Regions from separate parts of the Mesorhizobium sp. M1329 genome, predicted to be linked through region 1. Evidence: predicted binding sites of a transcription regulator. Region 1 holds the regulator's gene; the other holds the start of a gene.

Region 1 (7,521 bases):
TGCCGACGCGCCGCGCGGCTTTCTTTCCGCCCTTGAGGCAAAGCGCAAATCCGGCGGGTTCGCGCTGATTGCCGAAATCAAGAAGGCTAGCCCATCGAAAGGCCTGATCCGCGCCGATTTCGATCCGCCGGCGCTGGCCAGGGCCTATGCGGAAGGCGGTGCCGCCTGCCTTTCGGTACTGACCGACGCGCCCTCCTTCCAGGGGGCGCCCGCGTTCCTCACCGCTGCGCGCGCTGCTGTCGACCTGCCTGCCTTGCGCAAGGATTTCCTGTTCGACCCCTATCAGGTCTACGAGGCCAGGGCATGGGGCGCCGATGCCATCCTGATCATCATGGCCAGCGTCGACGACGCGTTGGCAAGAGAACTCGAAGCGACAGCGTTCGGGCTCGGCATGGACGCGCTGGTCGAAGTGCATGACGAGGCTGAAATGGAACGCGCGCTGCAGCTGTCGTCGCGGCTGATCGGCATCAACAACCGCAATCTCCGGACCTTTGAAACCAGCCTACAGACCTCGGAGCGGCTGGTAGCGATGGTGCCGGCCGACCGCCATCTGGTCAGCGAGAGCGGTATTTTTTCGCACGTCGATTGCCGCCGGCTGGAGCAGAGCGGCATTGCGACTTTCCTGGTCGGCGAGAGCCTGATGCGCCAGCAGGACGTGGCCGCGGCAACGCGCCTGCTGTTGACGGGCAAGGCGCCGGCAGAGGCCGTTTGAGGATGGCGGCCGCCCTCACCCATCTTGGCGCGCAGGGCGAAGCCAATATGGTCGATGTCGGCGACAAAGCTGAGACGGTGCGCACGGCAGTTGCGGAAGGTTTTGTCGCGATGCGGCCCGAGACGCTGGACATGATCCTCGCCGGCGACGCCAAGAAGGGCGACGTGCTGGGCACCGCGCGCATTGCCGGCATCATGGCGGCCAAGAAGACGCACGAACTGATCCCGCTTTGCCATCCTCTGCTGCTGACCAGGATATCTGTCGATATCGAGGCGGACGCCGCGCTGCCCGGCCTGAAGGTGACAGCATTGACCCGCGTCACCGGCAAGACCGGCGTTGAGATGGAGGCTCTGAGTGCCGTCTCGGTCGCTTGCCTGACCATCTACGACATGGCCAAGGCGGTCGACCGCGCCATGGTCATCTCCGGCATCAGGCTGGTTGAAAAGACCGGCGGCAAATCCGGCGACTACAAGATCACCGGAGGCGGGGCCACCGGGGCAGGCCGATAATGGCGCTGGTCCCGGTTGCCGAGGCGCTCGAGCGCCTGCTGGACGGCGCAGCAGCGCTGCCGGGCGAACGCGCCGCACTGCTGGATGCCGCCGACCGCGTGCTGGCGGAGCCGGTTGTGGCGCTCCGCACCCAGCCGCCGTTCAACGCCTCCGCCATGGACGGCTATGCCGTGCGGGTGGCCGACATCGCGTCCGTACCGGCAAAGCTTTCGGTGGTCGGCATGGCGCCGGCCGGACGCGGCTTTGCCGGAACGGTGCAGCAGCGGCAGGCCGTGCGTATCTTCACCGGCGCGCCGCTTCCCGAAGGTGCCGACACCATCGTCATCCAGGAGAACGTCCGCGATCTCGGCGGCGGTGTCGTAGAAGTGACGGAGCCGACGGTGCAGGGGCGAAACATCCGCCGCCTCGGGCTCGATTTCGCCAAGGGCGATGTCCTGCTGCCCAAAGGCCGCCTGCTCGATCCGGCGGCCTTGTCGCTCGCGGCGTCGGCCAACCATCCCGAGGTCGCCGTGGTCAAGCGGCCGCTGGTCGCCATTATCGCGACCGGCGACGAATTGCTGCCGCCGGGCAGCAATCTTGGCCCCAACCAGATCATCTCCTCCAACGCCTATGGTGTCGCCGCCGCCGCACAGTCGATCGGTGCGCGCGCGCTCGACCTTGGCATCGCGCCGGACCGCAGGGAGGCGATCGCTGCGCTGGTTGAAAAGGCCGTGAAGGCTGGCGCGAACGTCATCGTCACGCTGGGCGGTGCCTCGGTCGGCGACCACGACCTCGTCCATGACGTCCTGACCGGGCAAGGCATGACGCTCGATTTCTGGAAGATCGCCATGCGGCCGGGCAAGCCGCTGATGTTCGGGCGGCTGGGCGACATTCGCTGCATCGGCCTGCCCGGCAATCCGGTGGCAAGCCTGGTCTGCACCCAGCTCTTCCTCAAGCCGCTGCTGGCGCGGCTCGGCGGCCGCGCCTTTCAGCAGGATATACGTCAGGTGCGGCTCGGTGCTGCCATGCCGGCCAACGATCTCAGGCAAGATTATGTGCGGGCTGTTGTCACAGACGATGCCGGTACGCTCGTGGCGACGCCGTTCGGCATCCAGGACTCCTCGATGCTGAAAATGCTGGCCGATGCCAACGGGTTGATCGTCCGCGCGCCGTTCGCGCCTGCCGCGGCGGCGGGCTCCCCCTGCGACGTGCTGATGCTACGCTGAACCTGCCTCACTCCGAGATCAAGGTCCGGGTCAGCGGATGGTCTGGATCGGCCAAACCGTCGATGATGTTGAAATGATGCCGGTCAGGCTCGACCACCGAGCTGGTCGCGGCACCCAGGCCGATCCAGATGTTGGCCAGCAACGCGCTCTGGCGCAGGAATTCGGCGCGCTCGCCGCCGCCGGCCCAGCAGGTCAGGCAGGCCTTGTCCATCGGGCGCAGCAGCACCGGACTTTCGGCCTGCGCCTCGGCCTCATCGATCGCCAGCGTCTCGTTCATGCCGGTGCGCATGATCGGGCGCAAATCGTGCACCCCCGAGATCGACACCACGTGACGAACGCGCCGGACCACTTCGGGCGCCAGCGGCGTCGTCGCCGTAACCATCCGGCTAACAAGATGGCCGCCGGCCGAGTGTCCGGTCAGCATCAGCGGCCCTGCGACCATCGCCGCCGCTGTGCCGATCGCCGCGCCGACTTCCTTGACGATGCCGGCAACGCGTATCTGCGGACAGAGCGTGTAGGACGGCATCGCAACCGCATAGCCGCGATCAACAGCGCCAGCGGCAAGATGCGACCAGAAACTCTTGTCGAATGCCATCCAGTAGCCGCCATGGACGAACACCACGAGTCCCTTGGGCTTGGTGGCCGGCAGGATAAGATCGAGCCGATTGCGTGGCTTATCGCCATAGGCCAAGTCGAGCCGCGCCCTGCCCTCGGTCGAAAGCACGTCGCGGAAAACCCGAGCGGGCTCAACCCAGGCCGCCGGCCAGCGATCGCTGCTGGCTATGTTGGCGCCGTTGGCATAGGCGTTGTCCCAATCGGCAATGTGACGTTCGAACACCCTGCGCCCTCCCCTGGCAATATGGCCTTGCGACGTAGCGTGAGCATCGCGCGGCGCGTCGTCGCCAGCCTCACGGCTCCAGCTCTCGCATCAATCTCAAGTGACAGCCGTCTTGATGGCGAAGCGCGCATCCTTCCATGCACCGGTGCGCAGGATGTCCTCAAGTACTTCGACGGCCTGCCAGACATCGGCATAGCCGACATAGAGCGGGGTGAAGCCGAAGCGCATGGTCGATGGCGCGCGAAAATCGCCGATCACGCCACGTTCGATCAGCGCGCGCATGATCTGGTAGCCATGCTCATGCATGAATGAAATCTGGCTGCCGCGTTTTTCCCCATCGCGCGTGCTTTCGAGCGTGAGCCCGTAAGTGCCGCACTTTGCCTCGACAAGCTCGATGAACAGATCGGCCAGCGCGATGCTCTTCTTGCGCACCGCCGTCATGTCGACATCGTTCCAGATGTCGAGCGCGCCCTTAAGCGTGCGCATCGACAGGACCGGCTGCGTGCCGCACAGAAACCGGCGGATGCCGGTGCCGGCCGCATAGCCTGGCTCGAAGGCGAAGGGCCGTGCATGGCCCCACCAGCCGGTGAGCGGCTGCTGGATGTCGGCAAGATGCCGCTCAGCCGCATAGATGAAAGCAGGCGCGCCCGGGCCGCCATTCAGATATTTGTAGGTGCAGCCAACGGCAAAATCGGCGTTTGCCTTGTCGAGCTCGACTGGCATCGCTCCAGCGGTGTGGCAGAGATCCCAGACGATCATCGCCCCGGCTTCCTGGGCTCTGCGCGTCAGCGCCGGCATGTCGCGCAGTTCGCCCGACTTGTAGTTGACGTGGTTGACCAGCACCACAGCGGTGCGTTCGTCGATCAGCTCTTCGATGCTCGGCGCGTCGACCCCCGAGAGGCGCAGCAGCGTATCCTTTCGCGTCGAAGCCACACCCTCAGCCATGTAGAGGTCCGTCGGAAAACTATCGCCCTCGGCGACGATGACCTGCCGCTCCGGTCGCATGGCCATGGCGGCGTGCAGCAGTTTATAGATGTTGACCGACGTCGTGTCGCAGACCACCGTCTGGCCGGCCGCGGCACCGATCAGGCGCCCGAGCTGGTCGCCAAGTTCAAGCGGCATGTTGAACCAGCCGGCCGTGTTCCATGCGCGGATGAGATCATGCGACCATTCTTCGGTCGCGGCCTTGCGCAATTCATCGAAAGCGGCACGTGAAGCAGCTCCTAGCGAATTGCCGTCGAGATAGATCACTCCTTGCGGCAACACAAAGCGGTCGCGCATCGCGCGCAGCGGATCTGCGGCATCCATCGCCTTTATGGCCGCGAGATCGGGAATTCCTGTCATGATTTGCCTGCTCCCCCAAAATTCAATGCAACGCCGGATACGCATCGACTGTTCTTCCATCACCTGGTTGCGCGCAGGAAGGCTCCACCGGCGAGAAGCAGCCTAACCAGGCGGTGGAAACCAGGACTTAACCCGAGGTTGGCGTTTTGAGTTCGTTTCGTTCACGGTGCATTGACCAAACCGCACACTCGATAGGGGTTCACTTCCGTGCCCTCCGCCGACCGACGGCCGATGCCAATGTGGCCTTCCGGGAAGCCAGAAGGGCGCAAACGAAAGCAGAATCAAGGCGATGAGGCTCGCGACGGTGAAAGTGGGGTACCCCGGTTAGGGGACGTCGTTTGTTTCCCGAGCCTTAACGCATTCATTAAACTTTAAACAGTTGCGGAACACAACTGGAACAGATAGTGTTTGTTCTGGGTTTGTTTTTCTGATTCTGTTGGGGGTCGCTATGCTGACACGCAAACAACACGAACTGCTTATGTTCATCCACGAAAGATTGAAGGAAAGCGGTATCCCGCCTTCCTTCGACGAGATGAAGGAAGCGCTCGACCTGGCTTCCAAATCGGGAATCCACCGGCTGATTACGGCACTGGAGGAGCGCGGCTTCATTCGCCGTTTGCCCAACCGGGCCCGTGCGCTGGAGGTGCTGCGCCTGCCTGACTCGATCGCCCCCGGCCTCAATGCGGCACGCAAGTTCTCGCCGAGTGTCATCCAGGGCAGTCTTGGGCAAGGCGGTCCGCGGCAAGGCAAGCCGACATCGTCGCGCGTCCCTGCGGCCGGAAATGACGACGATGTCGTCGCCGCCGTTTCGATCCCGGTGATGGGCCGCATCGCCGCCGGTGTGCCGATCGACGCCATCCAGCACCAGACGCATTCGATTTCGGTGCCGCCGGATATGATCATGGGCGGCGAGCATTATGCGCTCGAGGTCAAAGGCGATTCGATGATCGAGGCTGGCATTTTCGACGGCGACACGGTGATCATCCGCAATGCCGATACGGCGAGCCCCGGTGAGATCGTGGTGGCACTGGTCGACGAGGAGGAAGCGACGCTGAAGCGGTTCCGCCGCAAGGGCGCTTCGATCGCCCTGGAAGCCGCCAATCCGGCCTACGAGACGCGCATCTTCGGACCAGACAGGGTCAAGGTGCAAGGCAAGCTCGTCGGACTGATCCGCCGCTACTGAGTTCCGCCCTTGGCGCCGGCTTTGGGTTTGTCGGCCCTGCGGTATGGCGGCAGGCCCCGTGCCGCGCGTGAAAATTTCCGCTGCACGTGCCAGGGCCGGTATGATTTTTCGACCGCGAAACGGATTTCGGCGCGTGTTGCAGCTTGTGGATCGAAATAGACGGCGGCACTTCCCGCGCGCGCCAGTTGCCGTTTGGTGACGACGAGGACCAGCCGGTCGTAGTAGCAGGGGTTATGGGCGGTGGCGTCGTCGATGACGATCAAACTGGCAAAGGCGCAGGCTGGCCGCGCAGTATCGCGGTCCTTGGCTTGTGCGATGATCGCGCCGGATGGATGCCTGGCAAGGCAGAGGCCGTCCGTGCAAATGAACGGCATACCCGGCGGTAGGTCGGCCGGATCGGCAATGTCGAATTGCGGATCGTTCTTTCCAGGTGTTTCCGGCGCGACGATAGCCTCTGATGTGAGCGCGCGTTTCCAGTTGTCGATGGTGAACTCATTCGGGCGTGCCCGGTTGACCGCGAGTTCACCGCTGTCGATCGGCAGCGCGACCAACCGTGCGTCCTCCGAGATCAATACATCGGGTACGCGCGTCTGGGTTGTCGTTAGCAAGCCGGCGAGCGCAAAAGGAAGTGCCGCCAGCCGCAACCAGGTCGTCGCCATGCTGGCAATGACAAGGGCGATCGTCACCAAAAGGACGGATCTCAGCGAAATCAGCCCAACCGCATCGATTGGCGAGCGCTCGGAGATCCACCCGGACAGGGCGATCATCGCCGTCAGCCCCTTGCCCATCACGTATAGGAAAGGCCCATCCGCGCCGAACGGCATCGCCAGCGCACTGAGGACGGCGAAGGGCATGACGACCAGTGAGACGATGGGCATGATGGCCAGATTGGCGAACAGGCTGAGCGGCGCCACGCGCTGGAAATGCCATATGGCGAAAAGCGCCGTGGCGCTCCCTGCAATGATTGAGGTCATCGCCAGGCCGCCCATGCCCAGCAGGACCTTTCGCGTGGCGAGGCGTAGCGGCGACCGCCGCGGCGGCGGCCTGGTGGCCCTGCCGGCGCGGTAGTCGGACCAGCCGGCATAGGCGCCGACAAGGGCCGCCGTCGCGGCGAAGGACATCTGGAAGCTCGGACCGACCACCTCGTGTGGCGACACCAGAATGACCGCGATGGCCGAGATCGCCAGGTTGCGCATGGTGAGCGCGGCCCGGTCGAACAGCACGGCGATAAGCATCACCGCCAGCATGATGAAGCTGCGTTCGGCCGCTACCACAATGCCGGAAAAGACGAGGTAGGCCGCAATCGAAAAAAGCGCGGCGGCCGCGGCATATTTCTTGACCGGCCGTCGCGATGAGAAATCGGGAAACAGCGCAAAGGCGCCGCGTAGCAGCGCCATGATGGTGCCGGCGACCAACGCCATATGCAGCCCCGAGATAGAGATGATGTGATAGATGCCTGTACGCCGCATCGCTTCGTTGATCTCCTCGGGAATGCCGGCGCGCACGCCGACGATCAGCGCAGCAGCAATCTCGCCCTCGGCGCCGCCGATGCGGCTGCGGATATGGTCGGCGATGGATTCGCGCGCGTCTTCGATCGCAGAAGAAAGCCGCGCGGCAAGCGGCATGCTGCCCGACGACACGACTTTCGGATTGCCGAGAAAAAAGCCGCTGCCGCCGATACCGGCGAAATAGCTGTCGAAGGAGAAATCATAGCTGTCGGGCCGCACCGG
Region 2 (7,521 bases), on a different contig from region 1:
TGTTGTGGTACCGGCATCGTGCCGGCCCGAACTCGTGCGACCGGGGTGACCGGTCCTTAGCCACACAACGATGAACTCACCGGAAAGGCCAGGACCGGCAAATCGCAACATTGCGACCGCCTGCCCCAGATCGCTCTGGTCCGGATTGAGAAATTCACCTTTCAGTGATTTGGGGCGTTTGCGCCATAAATCGACGTTGTGTCACCGGCATGTTTGGTTTGATATAACACAAAAAGTCGGGAGAATCAAGGTTTTGCTGCACGCGCGAAGGCCATGCGCCGTCGCCGCCTGTCAAGGCAGTTAATGTATCACGTCTGTTACGCGGCGTCAGGCCGCCGCAGCCGGCAGGCTCGTCAATCGCCTTCGCCGGGCTCCGGGGAGAAATATTTCTCGAACTTGCCAGTTTCGCCATCGAAGTTTTTAGCGTCGGCCGGCGGCTCCTTCTTGGCGGTGATGTTAGGCCATTTCTCGGCATATTCGGTGTTGATCTGCAGCCATTTGTCGAGGCCCGACTCGGTATCGGGCTTGATCGCATCGGCCGGGCATTCCGGTTCGCAGACGCCGCAATCGATGCACTCGTCCGGGTGGATGACGAGCATGTTCTCACCTTCGTAGAAGCAGTCGACCGGACAGACCTCAATGCAGTCCATGTATTTGCATTTTATGCAATTGTCGGTCACGACATAGGTCATTGGTCGGCTCCGGGACGTCCCATTTTGTTGGGCTTTTTTGGTGAGGTAACGCCTTTGTCCGCTGGTGGCAAGGGCGGCCCTTGCCAGCGGTGCCGCGGTTTCCGGAATGGAATTCCAGAGGGCCGGCAAAGCGGACGTTCGAGTTTGCTCAATCGTCGCCGAGCAGGTGGTCGGTCTGGCGGCGTTCTTTCTTCGTCGGGCGGCCGCTGCCGGCCTCGCGCAACGGCGGCACCGCATCGGGAAGCGCCTCGCCCTTGGGCGCGGGGGGCGGCGACATGTCCTCGTAGAGCAGGCGGGCCTCTTCGGCCGGGCCACGCCGTACGCCGGTGCCAAGGACTTTCCAGACGAAGATCCGCCGCTCCAGCGTGATGGTCAAAACGTCGCCCGGCCGGACCGTATCGGAGGCCTGCGCTGCTTTGTCGCGATTGATGCGGACCCGTCCGGCGACGACCAGCTTGGCTGCCAGCGTGCGCGACTTTACCGCGCGCGAGAAGAACAGCCACTTGTCGATGCGCTGGCGGGCATCAGTGACCATCGGACGAGCAGCTTACTTCTTCAGCTGGTCGCGCAACGCGGCGAGCTTGGCGAAGGGCGAGTCCGGATCGAAGCGGACCGGGCGTTCCTCACGCGGCTTTGGCTGGAAGGCGGGCTTTGCGCCTTGGGCGCCGCCTTTGCCGTCCTGTCGGCCACCCTTCCAGTCGGGCCGGTTTTCGCGCCGGTCGGGGCGTTCGCCTTGCGGCTTGCTTGCGCGCTCTGCCGCCTCGCCTTGCGGCCTCGGCTTGAACTTGCTGCGGTCGAAGCGCGGCTTGCCGGCGCCGTCGCGCTGGTCGTGGCGCCCCTGACGGGCAGGCCCGTCGCCCGGCGTCGGTTGCGCGCCGGCATCTACCGGCGCATCGCTGCGGCCGCCCGGCGCAGCTTGACCATTGCGCGCACGATTGTCCCGATGATTGTCCCGGGGGCGGTTGTCATGCTGGCGATGACGTGGGCGCTGGTCGAAACGAGCCTGCCGCCACAACAGGATGGGTTTTGGCTCCTCGGCTTCTGGAGCAGCTTCGCCGGCGACGGCTTCCGCCGTTGCTGCAGGTTCGGGGGGCGATGCTTCCGTAGTTTCGAAAACCGGCGGCTCTGCCGGTGCCGTAGCCTCAGTTTCCGCCCCAAGTTCCGCCCTTGGCTCAGCCGCTGGTTCCGCAGGCGCTTCAGCAGTCGCCTCGGCGGCGGGCCGGGCCTCTTGCGTGACTTCTGCCGCAGCTTCTGGGGCTGGAGCTTCCGCGACAGGCTCTGCCGCCGCTTCGGTCGCGGCTTCGGCTGCTGCCTCCGCAACTGGGGTCGCATCCGACACTGGCTCGGAAACCTCCGCCGGCGGCTCTGCCGCGGCAGATGCTTCCGCCATCCTCGCCTGCTCGGCTCGCGCAGCCTCTTCCGCCGCCTGCTTTGCAGTGGCAGCGTCACGCGCGGCACTGTCCTGTGCTTCGAGCCGCGCCTTGACCTCGGCTGCCGGTTTGGCATCGGCGCGATAGCCGAGTCCCTTCAGGATTTCTTCCATGTCGTCGGCGGTGGCGCCGAGGATCGACATCATCGGCGGCGTCACCATGAAGGATTGGCCGTCATAGGCGCCGTCGGGGCGAGGGCCGAGGCCCGGCTTCCAGTTGGTCGCCGGCCGGATCAGGTCGGCCAGTCGTTCGAGAATATCGACGCGTACGGCACGCCGGCCAAGATTGCGGTAGCCGGCAAGCTTGTAGAAGGTCTTGTCGAATGTGGGATCGATGACCACCGAGGTGCGGCCGGAGGCCAGTGCGTGAACGACATCGCCGAAGCCGGGCTTGTCCTTGCCGTCGTTCCTCAGTGCCCACAGCAGCGTTATCAGCCCGGCCGGCGCCGGTTTGATCAACGCCGGCACGAAGACATGGTAGGCGCCGAAGCGCACGCCGAGACGGCGAAGCGCCGCGCGGCCTTCCTGGTCGAGCGACTTCATCTCGTCGGCAATGTCGCGACGGTTGATGAGGCCGAAATGCTCGACAAGCTGGAAAGCGATGCCGCGGCCGATGCCGGTGATCTGCTCGGCATTCTTGAGATCAACCAGCGGCTTCAGCAGGGATTCGATCTGGAAATTGACGAAGCGCTCGGCGCGCGCCGCAACCTTGTCGCGGGCCGGGCCGGTGAGTTGCTCGTCGGCGAGCAGAACGAGACGCGGCTTCAAAGCGTCTTCGCCGGCAACCAGCGTGCCGATCGGGGCGCCGATCCAGCGCAGCGTGCCATCCGAACCCAGCGCAATGTCGCCATTGGCAGAGGCGCCGAAGCGCTCGGCCCGCGCCTCGAACTCGGCGGCAAGCGCCTTCTGCGCCGCCGCCCGCACTGCCTTGGCATCCTCGCCGCCGGCGCTCTGGTCGGCGGTGAAGCGGAAACCCTGCAACTCGCCGACGTGATGGCCTTCGACGAGGACGGTTCCGGTTGGGCTGATTTCGGCTTCAGGCATCGTGTTTTCTCTAAGGCGCCGCATGAGGACGGAAGTCCTGCGGTCTACAAAACGTTTCGTCAACCGCTCATGCAGCGCATCCGACAATCTGTCTTCGATTTCGCGCGTCTTTTCCTGCCAGTGTGCCCGATCGGCCAGCCAGCCGGGCCGGTTGGAAACGAAGGTCCATGTGCGGATCTGGGCAATCCTGTGCGATAGCGTGTCGATGTCGCCTTCGGTGGTGTCGGCACGGCGCACCTGCTCGGCCATGTAGTTCTCGTCGACATGGCCGTGCCTGGCAAGGTCCATGTAGATGGAGGCGATCAAGTCGGCGTGCTGGGCCGGCGCAATCTTCCTGTAGTCGGGCAGCGCGCAGGCTTCCCACAGCAGCGCCACGCGCCTGGCATCGGTGGTGAGTGCCCGGACATCCTCGTCGCGCGACAGATGTTCGAGCGCCTGCGCGTCTACTGCCGGCAGTGCGCGCGTCAGGCCTTCGACCGGGGCGTTGGTCTCGATCGAGCGCTTCAGCGCATCGAGGTTGGCGAAATCGAAATGCGCGGTGCGCCACTGCAACACTTTCACCGGGTCGAAATCATGTGCCTCGATCTTCTTGACGAGTTCCTCATCCAGCGGATCGACCTGGCCGGTGACGCCGAAGGTGCCGTCGCGCAGATGCCGGCCGGCGCGGCCGGCAATCTGGCCGAGCTCGGCCGCCGTCAGGTTGCGGTACTGGTAGCCGTCGAATTTACGGTTCTGGGCGAAGGCGACGTGGTCGAGGTCGAGGTTGAGGCCCATGCCGATGGCGTCGGTCGCGACGAGGTAGTCGACGTCGCCCGATTGGAACAGCGCCACCTGGGCGTTGCGGGTGCGCGGGCTGAGTGCGCCGAGCACGACGGCGGCACCGCCCTGCTGGCGGCGGATCAGCTCGGCGATGGCATAGACCTCGTCGGCGGAGAAGGCGACGATCGCGGTGCGCCGCGGCAGGCGGGTCAGCTTCTTCGAGCCGGCATAGGCAAGATGCGATAGCCGCGGCCGGGTCACCACCGACACGCCTCGCAGCAGGCGCTGCAGGATGCCGTGCATGGTGGCCGCGCCCAGTAGCAGCGTCTCCTGGCGGCCGCGCAGATGCAGGATGCGATCGGTGAAGATGTGGCCGCGTTCGAGATCGCCGGCAAGCTGGACCTCGTCGATGGCCACGAAGGCGGCGTCGGTCTCGCGCGGCATCGCTTCCACGGTGCAGACCGAGTATTTCGCGCCAGCCGGCTGGATCTTTTCCTCGCCGGTGATGAGCGCAACCTTATGGGCGCCGACCTTCTCGCAGACGCGCGTATAGACCTCGCGGGCAAGCAGCCTGAGCGGCAGGCCTATGACGCCGCTTTCATGCGCCACCATGCGTTCGATGGCGAGATGGGTCTTGCCGGTGTTGGTCGGGCCGAGCACGGCCGTCACGTCTCGACCCGACAGGATCAGCGGTTCAGTGTGTTTCGGATGGATGTTCATCGGCCTGGAAATAAGGCTCTCTGCCTCGCATTGTCGGGAGCGCGCCCATATTGGCCGCGTATGACAGGCGACACATAGGGATTTCGGGCGCGAAGCGAAAGCGGAATGTGCCGAGGGCGGGCCGATTGGTCGCTTCAAAGCCAAAAATCTGTTCCCGATTAACAGTTGGAACGAGTCTGGAACGAATCAGCGACGAATCACTGACTCGCGCTGATTCAGGTTTTGTTCACGGCTACATCTGGGCTTTCTGCCGGCGAATCTCACCACATGCTGAATCACGGAAACTGGCCCGATTCATGCAGGCGGCATCCAAGCCAGCACCACGGTTAACCTTTGCTGGTGAATGATCGTGGCCGGCCAACCTGCTTCGCGCAACATTATGAAATTATTGATGTTTCCTAATGCGCTTTAATCATTTCGAGGGTGTTTTCAGCTCTCGCCGTTAACGTTCCGCTCAAAGCCGGAACGAATCGGCGACGAATCAGAGATAGGCGAAGTTTCTTGGTTTGTTCACCGCAACATGTTGTGTTGTGAACAGCTTTTCCACCGAGAATCCACAGGCTGCTGGGCGGTTTTTGCACAGGCTGCGCAGCGGCCGTTAACCTTTGTGTACTGGTTCGGCACACGCGGCATCATGGCCATCGGGTCGACGCGCTTAGTGCGTGAGGCTCAGAACTCGGCCAACCATGCCGAATGGCTTGTTCAGGATACGTCCGCTCCGACGGCATATCGCTGCAATGTGGGGCCAACGTTCTGGATGATTTCGTCTTGAGACAGGGCGACGACCGGCGGAAGCCGCAGCAGGTACCGGCACATCGCCAGTCCCAGCAACTGGCTGGAAATGAGCCCGGCGCGCCGGCCCGCATCGGCGGGATCAGCGACCGCCGCAACCAGTGGCCTCACCTGGTTGGCAAATACATCGCGCAACTTTTCGGCGGCAAATTCGTTCGACGTCGCCGAACGCAGCAGAATTACCATGCCGGTACCGTTGGCCGGATCTTCCCAGATTTCGAGAAATCGCCTGATCAGTGTCTTACCGATGTCGGTCCGGTCGATCACCCGTAGTGCGGGCAATTTCAGATCGACGACCGCCGCCCTGGCAAACAACTCGTCCTTGCTGCGGAAATAGCGGATCACCATGGCCGGATCGATCGAAGCATGCGCCGCGACGTCACGGATCGAGGCGCCGTCATAGCCGCGTTCGGCGAACAGGAGCTTCGCGGCCTCAAGTATCTGAGCCCGGGTGCGATCCGACTTGCTGGGTTTCTTCGACTGATTCTCGGTCATGAAAATGCATATGCCAACGGTCGTTGACAAATGCAATGGCTTCGGCTAAAAAGTCAACATATGTTGACAAATGGAGAGAGAAAATGTTGCCCGATACAACGGAAATCCTGATTATTGGCGCCGGCCCGACCGGCTTGGCGCTGTCCATCGTGCTGCACCAGGCCGGGGTCGACCATGTTCTGATCGACAGGCTTGGAGAGGGCCTTCAGACCTCGCGGGCTGGCGTCATCCACGCACAGACGCTGGAAGCGCTGGAGCCGCTGGGCGTCACACAGCGGCTGAGCGAGCTTGCCCTGAAGCTGCAGAATTTCGCCATCCGCGACCGCAACAGGGCACTGCTCAAGCTCGATTTCGGAAGGCTTCCGTCGAGGCATCCCTATCTGATGATGCTGCCTCAGAATCTCACCGAGCAGGTGTTCGCCGAGCGGATTGCCGTCCTGGGCGGCGTGATCCACCGCATGGTCGAGGCCAAGGCCGTGGTTCAGGACACTGACGGTGCGTGCGTGACGGTGGTCGAGAACGGCTGCGAGAAGATCATATCGGCACGCTACGTCGTTGGCGGCGACGGTATGCACAGCCTGGTGCGCAGCTCGGCCAGCGTCGAGTTCGACGGCGCGGCCTACGAGGCGTCGTTCGTTCTCGCCGACGTTCGTCTCGACTGGCCGGTTGGGCCAACCGAGGTGTCGCTGTTCTTTGCGCCAGCCGGGCTGGTGGTGGTGGCGCCGCTCCCAGACGGATCGTACCGCGTCGTCGCGACAATGGACGACGCGCCGGAAAAACCCGCGGTCGCAGACATACAGGCGCTGCTGGACAGCCGCGGACCGACCGGCAAACGAGGCCGGGTGCTCGACCTGAAATGGAGCTCGCGTTTTCGCGTGCATCACCGCCTGGTCGGGTCATACCGCAAGGACCGGTTGTTCCTGATGGGCGATGCCGCGCACGTACACAGCCCGGCGGGAGGGCAAGGCATGAATACCGGCATCGTCGACGCGATCGTGCTTGGTCAGTTGCTTGGCGACGTGGTGAACGGCGTGCGCCCGGAAGCGGAGCTCGAACTCTATGAAACACTGCGACGCCCGGCGGCCCAGGAGGTGCTTGACCTGGCTGGCATGATGACCGGCATGGCGCTTACCCGCAGTCCGGTGAAGCGGTTCGTCCGCAACCTCATGCTATCGGTGCTGAACTTCACACCATTCCTGAAGCGCCGCATCGCCTTGAAGCTATCGGGCCTCAGTCGGGCGCCGCTTGCCCGTCTGCCGGCACCCGCGTGCGAGGCAGGTGCAATTGCCCGAACCCAGCCTGAAGCCAGCCCAGTGCTGAAGCTTGCCGCGTGACAGCCCGGTTATCTGCCCGTACCTGCCGTCGGGCCGGTACGGGGGGCATCCGCGGCATCCCAAGCCTCAGCTAATGTACTGGCCGCCATTGGCTGAAATGGTCGAGCCGGTGATGAAACCGGCATCGTCGGAAGCGAGGAAGACGACGCAGCGCGCGATTTCCTCCGGCTCGCCGAGACGGCCGACCGGGATGTGCGGGATGACGCGCTCGTTAAGCACCTTCTCGTCCATCGCCTTGACCATCTCGGTGGCGATA

Evidence for each region. The regulator LexA, encoded in region 1, represses DNA repair genes until DNA is damaged. The targets are predictions, from matches to a motif close to TGTTCNNNNTGTGTTCNG.
Region 2: NKH21_RS13365 (helicase-related protein) is a predicted target of LexA. The motif match lies at 4,811-4,828, and genes of this name have one in related genera.

The regions. Positions count from the first base shown of each region.
Region 1 covers NZ_JAMYLN010000030.1:68,476-75,996, forward strand. Annotated here, with positions in the region: gene trpC (indole-3-glycerol phosphate synthase TrpC) at 1-712, shown strand, start outside; gene moaC (cyclic pyranopterin monophosphate synthase MoaC) at 715-1,221, shown strand; gene NKH21_RS25500 (molybdopterin molybdotransferase MoeA) at 1,221-2,426, shown strand; gene NKH21_RS25505 (hormone-sensitive lipase) at 2,434-3,264, opposite strand; gene kynU (kynureninase) at 3,361-4,608, opposite strand; gene lexA (transcriptional repressor LexA) at 5,057-5,791, shown strand; gene NKH21_RS25520 (ComEC/Rec2 family competence protein) at 5,785-7,521, opposite strand, start outside.
Region 2 covers NZ_JAMYLN010000011.1:22,412-29,932, reverse strand. Annotated here, with positions in the region: gene fdxA (ferredoxin FdxA) at 354-692, opposite strand; gene NKH21_RS13370 (RNA-binding S4 domain-containing protein) at 841-1,227, opposite strand; gene NKH21_RS13365 (helicase-related protein) at 1,240-4,644, opposite strand; gene NKH21_RS13360 (TetR/AcrR family transcriptional regulator) at 5,347-5,931, opposite strand; gene NKH21_RS13355 (FAD-dependent monooxygenase) at 6,015-7,265, shown strand; gene phbB (acetoacetyl-CoA reductase) at 7,332-7,521, opposite strand, start outside.